DNA from 3 places in the Alkalihalobacillus sp. MEB130 genome. Region 3 is predicted to be linked to each of the others. Evidence: riboswitches for the same ligand, from Rfam matches in the RefSeq annotation. Region 3 holds a riboswitch; each other region holds the start of a gene.

Region 1 (5,032 bases), on a different contig from region 3:
TCTGGATGAATCTCTCTTCCAAAAACTTTCACATCATCTTTCCCTAAGGCAAAGCTTCGGATTGTTAAGAACATGACTGCAACCGTTGTTGTACGAATTCCACCACCAACACTCGAAGGACTGGCTCCCACAATCATTAAACCTGAAATAAAGAGCAATGTTCCAATATTAAGTTCAGACACATCCATAATGGCAAGTCCGCCACTTCTAGCCGTAGCCGAGTTGAAAATCGAATAAAACAGCTGTTGATGCCATTCTAATCCCACATAATAAAATCCAGTCTCTAACGCCCAAATGCCGATCACTCCAATAATAAATACGGCAAAATAGGTTGTTGTTGTAATTTTAGTAAACAAACTAAATTTGAAATTGTTGTTTTTTCTTGAGAAATACTCTCTTAGCTCCAATAACACTGGAAATCCGATTGCCCCTGCAAAAATTAGTAAGATGACGACAAACTGTACATAATAATCATTCGCAAATGGAATAAGCGACTCGCCCGTTACATCAAATCCAGCATTTGTAAACGCACTTAAGGAAGCAAACGCACCTTGATAATAAGCTTCTCCTATCGTATCAAAATACCGAATAAAATATGTACCAAGTATGAGCGCTCCAATTAATTCAATAATAAGAGCGACAAATAAAATTCCTCTCATCAAGTTAACCAAACCAGAAAACGTATTTTGATTTTGGTCGACCATAATGAGCATTCTCTGTGCTAAATTAATTTTACGGCCAAATAGCATCCAGACAAACGTACCCATTGTCATTATCCCAATTCCGCCAAGTTGAATAGCTAGCGCCAGAAATACAATGCCGACGTAGCTATATGTTTCTGGAACATTGACTACAGTTAAACCTGTCACACTTACGGCACTAACAGATGTAAATAGAGCCTGTGAATAGGTTACATTTACTCCTGGCTGATGAGAGATTGGCAAATATAATAAGATACTGAAAAGAAACATCGCAATAATATACGCAATGATGATAACCCTAAACGGGGAAAGAAATTGATTCAACCCTGATTTCATTAATAATACCTCCGCTTTTGTTCGCGGATAAGTATAACATTTAAACATTGTCAAATCTAGAACACTTTAGGACCTCTTGTTCATTTCCGCTATTTGGTCTTGTACGCTAGAATAAGTTCGTTTATGATCAAAAGAGCTTCATAATACGATGAATCGTCCGTAATTAGACGTCGGGCAGATGAATTTGCTTTTTTTAGATAGTAAGGAGAGGAGCTGTTTTATGGAAGATCGTGCAACTCAGTTTGGATATGACCTAATTAGAAATGATGTTCTAAAGGACGTTTTAGGAAAGGAACATGATTCTATTTTATATTGGATTGGAAAATCTCTCGCTAGAAAATATCCGCTTTCAAATGAGGAAGAGACCATTCATTTTTTTGAGAAGGCCAATTGGGGAATTCTTACAAAAGTTAAAGAAAAAAAACAGCTTCACATTTTCGAATTACAAGCACCATGGATAGACAGCAAAGATGAGCGCTGTTATCAATTAGAGGCTGGTTTCCTTGCACAACAACTGGAATCTTGGTATGAATGTATTACAGGCGCTACCTATACTATGAAAAAAGAGTTAATTGTTATTACAGTTGAGACCGACAAACGAGATCCAATCAAACAATAATAAGGTTGTCTCATGTTAGGTTTTCCCCCTATTTGAGGAGGAGCACCTTTTGAGACAACCTTTATTTATGTTTTTTTAAACAGTTACTGACAGTTCTTCAACTTCCTCTGCTAATTGAAATTCCTCGTGAAGCATCTCAACCGCTAGAACCATATCGATTTCTTGAACGACGACAGACACTTTAATTTCTGATGTACTGACCATCTTAACAAAAATATCATTTGAAGCAAGTACATCAAACATCTTCGCTGCTACACCCGGATTTGAAACCATTCCTGAGCCAATGATGGAAACTTTCGCTAACTCCTCTTCGAACGTCACATCACTAAATTGCAATTCATCTTGAGCTGCTTGTAAAACGTTGAGTGTTTCTTTTAAAGTGCTTTGTGTAATGGAAAAAGAAATATTTACATGCTCTTCATCCACTTGGTTTTGAATAATAATATCTACATTCACGTGATGATTCGATAACGTAGTAAATAAACTAGATAATGTATTTAGTCGATTCGGTAATCCTTTTACCGTAACCTTCGTTACATCGTTTTCAAAAGCAATTCCACGTACGATTAAATTTTTTTCCATTGTTACTTCCTCCTCAATCAACGTTCCTTCCACTTCTTCCATACTCGACGCCACCATCAATGGAACATCATAATTTTTAGCGAACTCCACTGCTCTTGGGTGTAAAACTCCTGCTCCCAAATTGGCCATTTCTAACATTTCATCATAGGAAATAGAGTGTAGTTTTCTTGCTTTCTTTACAAACCGAGGGTCCGTTGTAAATACTCCTGTTACATCTGTATAAATATCACATCGACTTGCTTTTAATGAAGCAGCAAGAGCAACCGCAGTTGTATCAGAACCTCCACGACCAAGGGTTGTGATTTCTCCGTCTGGACTTAATCCTTGGAATCCTGCCACGATAACCACTTTCCCTTGAGCTAATTCCTTTTCGATTCGCCCGTTATCAATTGCTTCAATTCTAGCGTTCCCATGGCTTGCTTCTGTCTTCATTCCCGCTTGCCATCCCGTTAAGGAAATTGCTTCAATTCCACGGGCTTGCAAAGCCATTGAAAGCAAAGAAATGGTTACTTGTTCTCCTGTAGTAAGCAACATATCCATTTCTCTCTTACTTGGATTATCTGTAATTTGATTAGCCAATGATACTAGTTCATCAGTTGATTTCCCCATTGCTGATACAACAACAACTAGCTCATGTCCTTCTAATACAGCTTTCTCTACTCTTGTGGCAACATGTTGGATCCTTTCAACCGACCCAACTGATGTGCCACCATATTTTTGTACGATTCTTGCCATCTTCTATTCCTCTCCTTGTTTCTCACGTGTGAGAATGCAAAAAAGCAACAATAAGGAAAACCCCTCACTGTTGCTAGTCATACCAGTCCGGTACCACACTGCTCCCTGTTTCTCTCGTGAGATAGTTCTCCACATACCAATTGGGTGTAGGTATGTGACAGCCCTATGCTTCTTCAACATAGGTCCAGCACAGGGAATATGAGTTGTTCTCCTGCACTTCGGCGAATTCCCCTTTCAGCCATCTTCAACAGGTCTCATTCCCCTCAGAAAGCCTACTATTGGTTTTCGCTCCTCTACCAATCACTTCATTTGAAGTGTGGCATATTCAATTAGATATCATTTTAGCAAAGATTAAAAAATGATACAAGAGGGTTTTTTAGTCTTTTTCTTGTAATGTTTTTATAATTGCATCTGCCACTTTATCTGGTATAGATAGTTTCTTGAAATCTTCCAAGCTTGCTTCTCTCATCTTTTTTACAGAGCCAAAATGCTTTAACAATTGGCGTTTTCGCTTTTCCCCTACCCCAGGAATATCATCCAACTCTGATTTAAAGAACGTTTTTGAGCGTGTCTGCCTATGGAACGTAATCGCATATCTGTGAACTTCATCTTGAATTCGCTGCAACAAGTAAAACTCGTGACTATCACGTTTTAATGGGATAACAACAGGTGGGTCCCCCATAAGCAATTGCGACGTCCGGTGTTTTTCATCTTTTGCTAGTCCGCAAACAGGGATACTTAATCCTAATTCATCAACTATGACTTCTTGGGCTGCTGCAATTTGGCCTTTCCCTCCATCAATGACGATCAGATCCGGCATTGGTAGCGACTCTTTTAAAAGACGGACATATCTTCTTCTAATAACTTCACGCATGGAACCATAGTCATCAGGACCTTCAACTGTTTTAATTTTGTATTTCCGGTAATCCTTTTTACTTGGCTTTCCATCTAAAAAGCTAACCATCGCCGATACAGGATCCGTTCCTTGAATATTTGAGTTATCAAAAGCTTCAATTCGATAGGGTGTCCGGATGTTCATCGCTTCTCCTAGGCGTTCGATTGCTTTAATCGTTCGATCTTCATCACGTTCAATAAGCGAGAACTTATCTTTTAAGGCAATCGCCGCATTCTGATTCGCTAAATCAAGCAATTCTTTTTTCTTCCCGCGCTTTGGATGATGAGCTTTCACCTCTAATAGTTGCTCCATTAATTCCTTATCGACTTCATCTGGAAGCAAAATTTCCGCCGGCTTTATATGTTCCTTCTTCATATAAAACTGGCCAATAAATGTCATTAAATCTTCAGGTGCGTCTTTATAAAAAGGAAAAATGGAAACATCACGCTCAATTAGTTTCCCTTGGCGAATAAAGAATACTTGAACACACATCCAGCCTTTATCATAAGCAAAGCCAAATACATCACGATCAACAAGATCTCCAATCATCATTTTCTGCTTCTCTATCACCGTATCCATATGTTGGAGCGTATCACGTATTTCCTTTGCTCGTTCAAAGTCCATCTCCTCAGCAGCCTTCATCATTTTTTCTGTTAGCTGATCTTTAATTTCATCATGACCCGAACGAAGAAACTTTGTAATGTCTTGTACCATTGCTTGATTTTGTTCTTTTGACACTTCCGCTACACATGGAGCCAAACATTGTCCGATATGATAATACAAACATACTTTATCGGGTAATGTCCGACATTTTCTCAACGGATATAATCGATCTAGCATTTTCTTTGTCTCATTGGCGGCCCCTGCATTCGGGTACGGTCCAAAGTATTTTCCCCCATCTTTTTTTACTTGACGTGTTGTAATGAGCCTTGGATGCTCTTCATTCGTAATTTTAAGATAAGGATAGGATTTATCATCTTTCAACATGACATTGTATTTCGGGTCATGTTTCTTAATTAAATTCATTTCTAAAATTAAAGCTTCAATATTCGAGGATGTAACTATATATTCAAAATCAGCGATCTCACTTACAAGACGCTGCGTCTTTCCATCATGAGAACCAGTAAAATATGAACGTACTCTATTTTTAAGCACTTTTGCTTT
Region 2 (5,032 bases), on a different contig from region 3:
TATCGTAGTTGTCCGTAACGGTTCCATGATTGGTATATAGCTCAAAATAAATATCATTAGTTAATAAAACATCAAAGACATGTCTTGTTTTCTCTTTTAATAAAGGATAAGAGGATAAAACGTTTCCGTCTTCATCCCTGACCTGAGCCCCATTTACCGTAATAGTCGGACAGATGATTCCGGCCTGTTTTAATGGAGAACGAGCTTCTTTTTCATCTCTCCCAGTTGCAATCACAACATTTACACCAAGTTGTTGTGCCTCTTTCACTGCCTTCGCATTTTCTGCTGTTACTTCATGAACATTTCCAAGAAGTGTACCATCCATATCAATTGCAATTACTTTCACCAAGCGTACTCACTCCTATATTTCTCTCTTTTTGCTTCTATATCATTATTTTCTTTTCATTTTCACTATACCATATATTGTTTTTGACTATCACGATGAACAATTTTTCAATAGAAATGAAAAAACCACGAGCATGCGTTCCATACTCCTGGTTGAGCTTCATATCTATTTCATTTTTTTCTGTTAGGGTCCGTTTTCGTTGAATTGCTTCATCATTTCATCAATTTCCGCTAACTCTTGATCTGCTTCTTTTGCCTGTAAATATTCAATAGTATGTGCTACTTTGTTACCGAGCATCATAACACCAAAAAACAGAAGAAATAGCAATGAGATTGAAACAATTAACAACGCTATATACATTAGCTAGCCCCCTCATTCCCTTTGATACATCATACGGAGGAACTTGGTGATTAATGCATACTTTTTCCTGCATGTTTCATACTAGGGGAAACGTTTGTATATCGGAGGTTGATGCACCTTGAAAAAGAGACAAGTCCTGTTCGTAATTGGAACGAGTTTAGTGCTTGCGAGTTGTGGAGCTGATTCGGAGGAAGAAATTGTCCATGATGTCGAGGCCCAGCAATTTAGATCGGATTACCATGATACTCCAGCTCCTCCAAGCATAAGAGACCAAAATAAACAACGAGTTCCGCGTTATACAGCGATGCAAAGTTATGCAGATGAAGCAGGTCATTATATTAGTGAAACGGCTGTGTTGTTAGAAGACCTTGCCACATTTTTTGATCAAGGAACAGTTGAAACATCAGATGTTGATGAGACAATGGATAAAATAGAGCTCCTTCGTAATAAAGGTGAAGAGTTTATTAACACTAGTCGCCCTGAACCTTTTGATGCGTTGCACCATGTACACGTATCCACCTTAATGGAAATTGATGCACTTGAGAGGATCTTATCAGATATGAAAGAGCCCATTCATCCTCTTCAAGTAACAAATGCACGCGTCTATTATGAAAATGCTGTTTTATCACATAAATTAATGGAACGAGAGTACCTAGCTGTAACAGAAGATTACGGTATCCATTAAATGGATGGGGGTCTGACCCCGGTTCACGCAAAAAAAAAACAGGGAAGTAAATGTTTCCCTGTTTTTATCTTCTTCTATGCGCTGCATCGTCAACTAAGTCAGCTAAATCACCAACGGCACCACCAATGGAGTCAAATGGTTTGTCCATTCCCACATGATGTTCAAGCGCATTCATTCGGTTAATTAATTTTCGATCGGTTGTAATATGAACGCGTCGTATATCGGTCACTTGCTGTACTTCTTCTTCCACTACACGTTTTAACTTCACACGGTCTTGCTCACTTGATTCAATTCCAATAACGATTTGGTCACCGTCTGTCATGACATGAGCATCCCTTACATTTTGCAAGGATTCGACTCTCTTTTCAATTTCTTTTGTGAGCTCTGTTGTTGCTTGTTGAGCTTGTTGCCCTTTATCTAGTCGACCAACATTCGGATCATTGCTGTATGAATATTTATCTCGCAACACACCAGGACGATTGCTTAAGATACGTGGTCCTTGATGATTCACCCCTTCGTGCTTCATACTCAAGTTACGTTGGCGGGTTACGTGAGATCCTTCTCCTGTAGAATGCAGTACCGGATCAGTTAATCCCTTGGGAGATTGATCTGGAACCATTAGATCAGAAAGAGGTCCTTCCAATCCTCGTACATGATTCACTCCATAACCATTAAAGGCCTCATTACGATCTGGGCTTGCCCCCATATCAGCTTGTTGTGGTATCGTACAGCCTGTTAATACAGCTGCTGCTATGAACAAGTAAGTTACAGATTTCATGACAATCCCTCCTATCCCTAGTGTGCGATGTTAATCGTGTTTCCAACCTGAAAATATTTAGAAAGTAATTTGCATTTTTTGTCGATTTATTTCTTTTTTCATCTATTCCTGACTACTTTAGCAGAAACACTTTTCAACAAATTTCTGTTGGGTATAATAATTTTATAAATAGACAATTTGCTTAGCCACACCAGCGATATAACTCCCATTTTAACCCTAACCAATTCGTCTGTTTTTTATATTTGTCGAGGTGGAGTGGAATATGTTATGTATAGAAATAGAGCAAAAACGATTACAAATGTTGAATCTTGCTAAAAAATACGGACTGACAGCTAAAGTAACCGTCGAATGTAGCCAAGAGCTAGACAAGCTGCTTAATTTATTACAAAGAAATTCTTACTAAAGCATTGCAATCATTGATAACATTTGGTAAGGTAGACACAAATCACGTATTATCTTACTTCATACATTTGAAGTTTGGGTAGAGGTGCAAGGATCATTAGTACGTTAGTGGAGGAGAATGAGATCCACAGATGCTAATCGAAAGGGATACTTGCCGAAGCTACATGAGATCTCATGTCTCATTAGCTGGGACTGTTCTGAATAAGGGCAGTACTGTCATATAGCTATAGCGCTATATGGAGGGCTATCTCACACATTGAATTGGTTTTGCTTCAATTGCTAAACCTAACAACAATGAGTAGAGGCCTCATTGTTGTTTTTTTGTGCCTACCAGTAGCCCATCTTCCCCCTACGTATATGGAAAAAATTTTTGAATTGAGGGTGAATTGGATGAATTTTGGTCGTATTATTACTGCAATGGTTACACCATTTAATCAACATGGACAACTAGATATACCTGCAACAAAAGAACTTGTAAAACATCTTATCGCAAACGGAACAGATGCCGTTGTCGTTGCTGGAACGACAGGAGAATCTCCTACTCTTTCCACTGAAGAAAAATTGCTACTTTTTAAGACGGTTGTTGAAACCGCAAATGGTCAAATTCCTGTCATTGCTGGAACAGGTTCAAATAACACTCAAGCCTCCATTGAATTAACGAAAAAAGCGGAAGAACTTGGTGTAGATGGCGTTATGCTTGTTGTTCCTTATTACAACAAACCTTCACAAGAAGGACTGTATGCGCACTTCCACGCAATTGCCACATCAACAAAGCTTCCAGTTATGCTATATAACATTCCAGGAAGAAGTGCCGTTAATATGGATGTTGATACGACATTGCGTTTAGCACAACTTCCGAACGTTGTTTCAATGAAAGAAGCAAGTGGTGACTTGGATGCTGTAGCTACACTGATCGAGCATGCTCCTGAAGGCTTTACAGTCTATAGTGGAGACGATAGCTTAGCATTGCCAATCTTAGCTATTGGCGGTACAGGAATTATTTCTGTAGCATCTCATATTGTCGGGAACGAAATGCAGCAAATGGTGCGAAATTATCAAGCCGGTCAAGTAACAGCAGCTGCGATGCAGCACCGTCAGTTACTTCCTATTATGAAGACGTTATTCATTGCACCTAACCCTACAGCTGTTAAAGCTGCAATGGAAATGAAAGGAATTAAAGCTGGCCCTGTACGCTTACCTTTAGTCCCTCTTACAGCTGAGCAACAACAAGAACTACAAAACGTAGTTCAGCCAACAGTTACCTTTTTTGTAAGCTAAAATAACCAAAAAGCATGTAGCTAATTCGCTACATGCTTTTTTTCTGAAGTGTAGGCTCTTGATTTTGCTTTCGTTTCAGAAACATAGATTCTATGTAGCCTGTTCCAAATAATACACCAATAACAATAAACATAAACCCAAAGGATTGATACCAATAGACTTGTTCGTTTAGAAACAAGGCTGAACTAATTAGACCAAAAAAGGGAACAAAATTATTAAAAATGGCCGCTTGACCCGCTCCTATTTTCTGAATCGCGGCGTTAAATAAGAAATGACCTAAAGCAGTAGCCAAAATTGCTGAAACGAAAAAAATAACATAAGCTCCTAAAGGCGCTCCAAGCATTTCCCCGATACTGCCTGGCTCTAACACGAGACTAATAAAGAGTAGTCCTATGGACCCAATTAAAAGCATCATGCTTGTCATTTGTTTAGAATCAAGGCTTGTTGTCCCTTTTTTAATAAAGATGAAACTAATCGCTTGAACGATCATCGCCAGGAAAATATACAATTCTCCTAGAGAAAACACTCCTTCGCCACCTCCACCTTGAATAAACAGTACGCCTACAAAAGCTAAACCGATTCCAACTGTTCGCCACTTCGTTAATCGATCTCCTAAAAACACTATCGCAAGAATCGACGTTGAAAGCGGGAGAAGAGCCAATATCAATACTGCAGTCGATGCATTCGTTAACGTTAAACCGACAGACAAAAAGAAATGATGCGCAACCACACCAAACAAGGCTCCTAAAAACGTATACTTCCATTCCTTTTTTGTGAGTTTTCTCATGTTTTTACTAGCTAGTATGATTGCAGCTGTTACCATTCCGGCAGTCATAATACGAAACACCGTCATCGTAACGGCAGGAAACGTATCGACTAACACTTTTAACATAACAACATTTAGACCCCATATGATCATCACAAAAAAAACAATGCTGTATGTGAAGAGCAGGGATTGATCTTTCATAATGAACCGTCCTCTCTACTTTTCGTAGTTGTATCTTACCACCCTCCCATCTGCAGGTCACGATTTTTTTTCGAATACCGTAATAATTTTCTATTTAAAACGCTTACACTTTCATCTACAAAAAAAGTGACTCTAAAGAGGAATATACCTTTTTAGAGTCACTTTGTATTATTAAGACGTATGCTCATCTGTAATGATCGATAAATTAGGTTTTTC
Region 3 (5,032 bases):
CATTAGAAAAAGTGTTTTCCGAACACAGCATTCAAGCAGTTGTCCATTTTGCTGGACTTAAGGCTGTCGGAGAATCTGTAGAAATTCCTCTACATTATTATCATACGAATATTACCGGAACCCTTGTTCTTTGTGAATTGATGCAAACGTACGGAGTGAAGAACATCGTGTTTAGTTCATCAGCAACCGTATACGGAATGCCTGATCGCGTACCGATTTTAGAAGATTTCCCGTTAAGTGCGACGAATCCATATGGACGTACGAAACTGATGATTGAGGAAATCTTACGAGATTTGTATGTGTCAGATCAAGAGTGGAGCATCGCGTTATTGCGCTACTTTAATCCAATTGGCGCTCACGATAGTGGCCGTATTGGAGAAGATCCAAACGGGATTCCTAACAACTTAATGCCATTTATTACTCAAGTGGCGGTTGGAAAATTACAGGAATTGAAAGTGTTTGGAAACGATTATCCAACGGTAGATGGAACGGGAGTAAGAGATTATATTCATGTCGTCGATCTTGCAAAAGGCCACTTAAAGGCGCTCGAAAAAGTAATGCCGACAACAGGAGCACATGCTTATAATCTTGGTACAGGAAACGGCTATAGTGTCATTGAAATGGTTGAAGCATTTAAAAAAGCGTCAAACCGTGACGTTCCGTATTCGATTGTTGACCGTCGTCCTGGAGATGTAGGGGTTTGTTATGCAGATCCTTCAAAGGCAAAAGAAGAGCTTGGCTGGAGTGCAGAAAAAGGGATTGACGAAATGTGCATAGATTCATGGAGATGGCAGGAAAACAATCCTGATGGATATAAATAAAAAAACAGGTTGTCTCAGGAAAAGTCTGCTAGTCAGACCTTTTTAGAGACAACCTTTTTCATTACAAAAATGTATAGTCATTTCCTTGTTCAAGTTGTGAGCAGATGAGAAGTCGTAGTTCTTCTTCGGTTGCTTCATATAATTGACGGCCATCTGGCATTTTAAAAAATTGATGTTCTAAAAGGGTATCGATAATTTGTGCCTTATCGATCTGAGACAATGTTTCAAAAGACATGCGAACAACTCCCCTTTTGTAAAGATAATAACAGAATCTTTCTGTAAGCGTTTACATTTATATTATAGAGGGAGAATACAGTTATTGTCAACTACCTTTGGGAAAGAATTTACAAAAAGAGATGGTAATCGTCTGAAAATCAAAGCTTGTGTTACTAAGCATTATGTGGAACTCATCATGCTGCAACAATCTTATGCTCGTTTTCGAAAATGTGATACGATAAGATAAAAAGTACGTGTAAAGGAGTTCGTTACATATGATTTCATTTGTAGTTGCAATGGATCAAAACCGAGTAATAGGAAAAGACAATCAACTTCCGTGGCACCTGCCAGCAGATCTTGCTTTTTTTAAAAAAGTGACAACCGGACATACGATTGTGATGGGGCGGAAAACGTATGAATCCATCGGAAGACCGTTGCCGAAGCGACGGAATGTAGTATTAACAAGAGATGAACAATATAAAGCAGAAGGCTGCGATGTGGTTCATACGGTTGAAGCCGTCTTGGACATCGCTCAGCAAGAAGATGAATGTTTTGTTATTGGAGGAACAGAAGTGTTCAAGTTGTTTTGGGAACACGTTGATCGGCTTTATGTTACGTATATTGATGAAACGTTTGAAGGAGATACGTTTTTTCCGGAAATCTCAGACGATGAGTGGGAGATCGTATTTGTAGAAAAGGGAGTAGTGGATGAAAAGAACCGCTACCGACATGAATTCCGAACGTATGAAAGAGTAAAAAAGTAACTTATAAGGATTTGTGAGGAGAGCGCAATGGGGAAACTCATTGCGCTTTTTTTGAGTTGTATCTTTTTGGCGGACACTGAGTTCTCTATTTTTGATAAAAGGTCATGTTGAGGCTCTACGGGGACACAGAGGGCGCTATTTCACTCTTATTTAAGAGAATAGGGGGATAATTTGCTAAATAGAGGCCGTACGGTCCGCGAAAGAAAAATAATGCTTGTTTTAATGAAAATAGCGAATCGTCTGTCCGCTTCCTAGTAAAATTTAGAGGGACTGGTACCTCCTTTAACTAAGGAAGTGTGACCAAGTAGCGTTGTCTCTTAAGCTTTTTGAGAAACCCGCTCAAAAAGCTTAAGAGACAACGGCGGTTCCGCTCATCGCTCAGAAAGAACCAAAGAAAAAAGGGAGATCGAGTATTAAAGATAACAGTGCGAACAATGGCGCTGGCTCCACACGCCGTGCGCTTTTTGAGAAACCCGCTCAAAAAGCTTAAGAGACAACGACGGTTCCGCTCAACGCTCAGAAAGAACTAAAGAAAAAAGGGAGAGCGAGTATTAAAGATAACAGTGCGAACAATAGGCGCTGGCTCCACACGCCGTGCGCTTTTTGAGAAACCCGCTCAAAAAGCTTAAGAGACAACGACGGTTCCGCTCATGGCTCAGAAAGAACCAAAGAAAAAAGGGAGAGCGAGTATTAAAGATAACAGAGCGAACAATGGCGCTGGCTCCACACGCCGTGCGCTTTTTGAGAAACCCGCTCAAAAAGCTTAAGAGACAACGGCGGTTCCGCTCATCGCTCAGAAAGAACCAAAGAAAAAAGGAAGAGCACCTTTTTTCTTTGGTTCTTTCTGTCCTACTTTGGTGCATATACATTGGACGAAGGGGGTTTTCAGCATGAGGTCACCGAGAAGAAATAGACCCCGAGCTCGGAAAGGTCCGCTCCCATTTCGTTATGTACTGCTATTATCTTTCTTAATTTTTGTTGTTTTGACAGTGCAAGGGTTGTGGATCATTGAGAAGGGGATTAGGCCAACTTTGGTTCATATTGCGACGACCGAGACGAGAAAAATTGCGACACTTGCAATTAATGATGCCGTTTCAAAAAAGATTAGTTCCAGTTTAAACCAAGAAGAGTTATTTATTACCGACTATACGAGTGATGGGATGATTCGGTCGGTTCAGTTTAACTCACAAATTTATACACGGGTGTTATCTGAGGCAACGGCACGAGTTCAACGATATTTACGTTTGGTTGAACAGGGTCAGCAATTTGATATTACGATTCCAGATGAAGTGGAATTAGATGAAGGAGAAGCGCAAGGCATGCAGGATATTGACGCTGAAGGTGGGATTATCCATACGATTCCGTTAGGGCAAGCGACGAATAATGCCTTACTTGCTCATCTCGGACCACAAATTCCCGTAAGATTCTCAGCTATTGGGGATGTAAAAACAGATATGAGTTACAAAGTCGTTGATAGTGGGATCAACAATACAACGCTCTCCTATCATATTGATGTCGAAGTTGATGTGAAAATTGTAATACCATTCGCTACAGATACAGATACGGTTTCAACGCAAATTGTCATCGGAAGTATTTTCGTCCCTGGTGAAGTGCCAGAATATTACTCACAAGGTGGTGGCGGGATGATCCTTCCTGCTGGAGTAGACAAAACAGCAGAAGCTGAAAATGAGGCGAGGGCGCCAGAACCAGGTAGTGAACCGGAGCCACCAACAGAACCAAGTGGCACAAATTAACATTGCGAATCTCGAGAAAACATGATAAGATCCATAATTGGTAATTAAATAGAGGTGCCTCATTGAAACGATGAGGTAGAGGCGCGATTGCTATCAGTATCTTTTCTAAGGATGACAACGTTGATGAAAAGGGAAAGGAGCCATCGCCGAAGTGGAAGTAGATGTCAAGCTATTTTTGCTGGATCTGTATTGAATAAGTGCAGAGCTGTCATAACTTGGAGCAAGCAAGTTATGGAGGACTACCATAATTATGGGGACACACATTGCGGGTATAGGGCGATAGTGGTTGATCCACTATCGTCTTTTTTATATGCAGTTCGTTCGTCCTTCATTCATCTATATAACTACCATATAAAAAGGAGGTATCATGATGGAATTATCTATTTTTTCTTTAGTTCCTCCCGTTTTAGCGCTTGTGATGGTTATTTTAACTAGACGAGTTCTTCTATCACTTGGAACTGGTGCTATTGTGGGAGCGTTAATGGTGAATGACTTTAATCCATTAGCGGCAGCAGCCCAAATTTACGGTATTGTTATGGGGATCATCTTTGACTTTGACGTGGAAACAACGACTTTTGGAACAGTCACTTCTGCCATTATTGATGAGGGCTTTGCCATTAATACGTGGGAATTTTTCATTGTTCTTTTCTTACTTTTACTAGGAATGATGGCCGCTCTTATTACGCGTTCTGGTGGAAGCCGCGCGTTTGGAGAATGGGCGATGAAGCGTGTGAAAACACGTGTTGGCGCACAGCTTTTAACCGTTGTTCTTGGTCTCATTATTTTCATTGATGACTATTTTAACAGTTTGACAGTGGGGAATGTCAGCAGGCCGTTGACAGACAGGCATCGCATTTCTCGTGCAAAATTAGCATACCTTGTCGATTCAACGGCGGCACCTATGTGTGTGATTGCGCCAATCTCAAGTTGGGGTGCTTACATTATTGCCATTATTGCTGGAATTTTTGCCACGCATTCGGTTACGCAGTATGAAGCCCTGCAAGCCTTTTTACTAATGGTTCCGATGAACATTTATGCGTTGGTCGCTATCGGTCTCGTGTTAGCTGTTGCGTGGTTCAATTTAGATTTTGGGGCGATGAAAGCTCATGAAACCCGTGCAGTAAAAAATGGAGAATTATTTAACGCTGCTCTTGGTCCCATTCCTGGTTCTCAAGATGACATCCAATCAAGCGATAAAGGAAAAGTTGGCGACCTCGTTTGGCCAATCGTTGCGTTAATCGTAGGAACCGTGTTCTTCATGGTGACAACTGGTATCGAGGGAACAGACGGTGAAGTAACGATCTTAACTATTTTTGAAAACACAGATGTCGCTGCAGCTCTTGTTTATGGTGGGTTGTTTGGATTAGCGGTCGCTCTTCTTCTAAATGTTGTGAAACCAAAGTCTGGTACAGCGCTTGGAACGTCTTTACTAATCGGAATGAAATCTATGCTACCAGCCATTTACATTTTATTCTTT

Evidence for each region. A riboswitch is a leader RNA that binds a small molecule or an ion and turns the genes downstream of it on or off. The one in region 3 is predicted to bind lysine.
Region 1: it holds a riboswitch for lysine, as region 3 does, so the genes downstream of both, N0O92_RS04400 (aspartate kinase) here and N0O92_RS00375 (Na+/H+ antiporter NhaC family protein) in region 3, are expected to answer to the same signal.
Region 2: it holds a riboswitch for lysine, as region 3 does, so the genes downstream of both, dapA (4-hydroxy-tetrahydrodipicolinate synthase) here and N0O92_RS00375 (Na+/H+ antiporter NhaC family protein) in region 3, are expected to answer to the same signal.

The regions. Positions count from the first base shown of each region.
Region 1 covers NZ_JAOANA010000003.1:167,618-172,649, reverse strand. Annotated here, with positions in the region: gene N0O92_RS04410 (TrkH family potassium uptake protein) at 1-1,037, opposite strand, end outside; gene N0O92_RS04405 (YslB family protein) at 1,258-1,656, shown strand; gene N0O92_RS04400 (aspartate kinase) at 1,732-2,973, opposite strand; lysine riboswitch at 3,088-3,277, opposite strand; gene uvrC (excinuclease ABC subunit UvrC) at 3,350-5,032, opposite strand, start outside.
Region 2 covers NZ_JAOANA010000005.1:38,436-43,467, forward strand. Annotated here, with positions in the region: gene N0O92_RS06735 (Cof-type HAD-IIB family hydrolase) at 1-346, opposite strand, end outside; gene N0O92_RS06740 (hypothetical protein) at 530-706, opposite strand; gene N0O92_RS06745 (hypothetical protein) at 825-1,391, shown strand; gene N0O92_RS06750 (YhcN/YlaJ family sporulation lipoprotein) at 1,456-2,169, opposite strand; gene N0O92_RS06755 (aspartyl-phosphate phosphatase Spo0E family protein) at 2,432-2,572, shown strand; lysine riboswitch at 2,644-2,826, shown strand; gene dapA (4-hydroxy-tetrahydrodipicolinate synthase) at 2,962-3,849, shown strand; gene N0O92_RS06765 (DMT family transporter) at 3,878-4,816, opposite strand; gene N0O92_RS06770 (M24 family metallopeptidase) at 4,988-5,032, opposite strand, start outside.
Region 3 covers NZ_JAOANA010000001.1:65,651-70,682, reverse strand. Annotated here, with positions in the region: gene galE (UDP-glucose 4-epimerase GalE) at 1-821, shown strand, start outside; gene fbpA (Fur-regulated basic protein FbpA) at 883-1,056, opposite strand; gene N0O92_RS00385 (dihydrofolate reductase) at 1,313-1,801, shown strand; gene yunB (sporulation protein YunB) at 2,692-3,555, shown strand; lysine riboswitch at 3,624-3,805, shown strand; gene N0O92_RS00375 (Na+/H+ antiporter NhaC family protein) at 3,926-5,032, shown strand, end outside.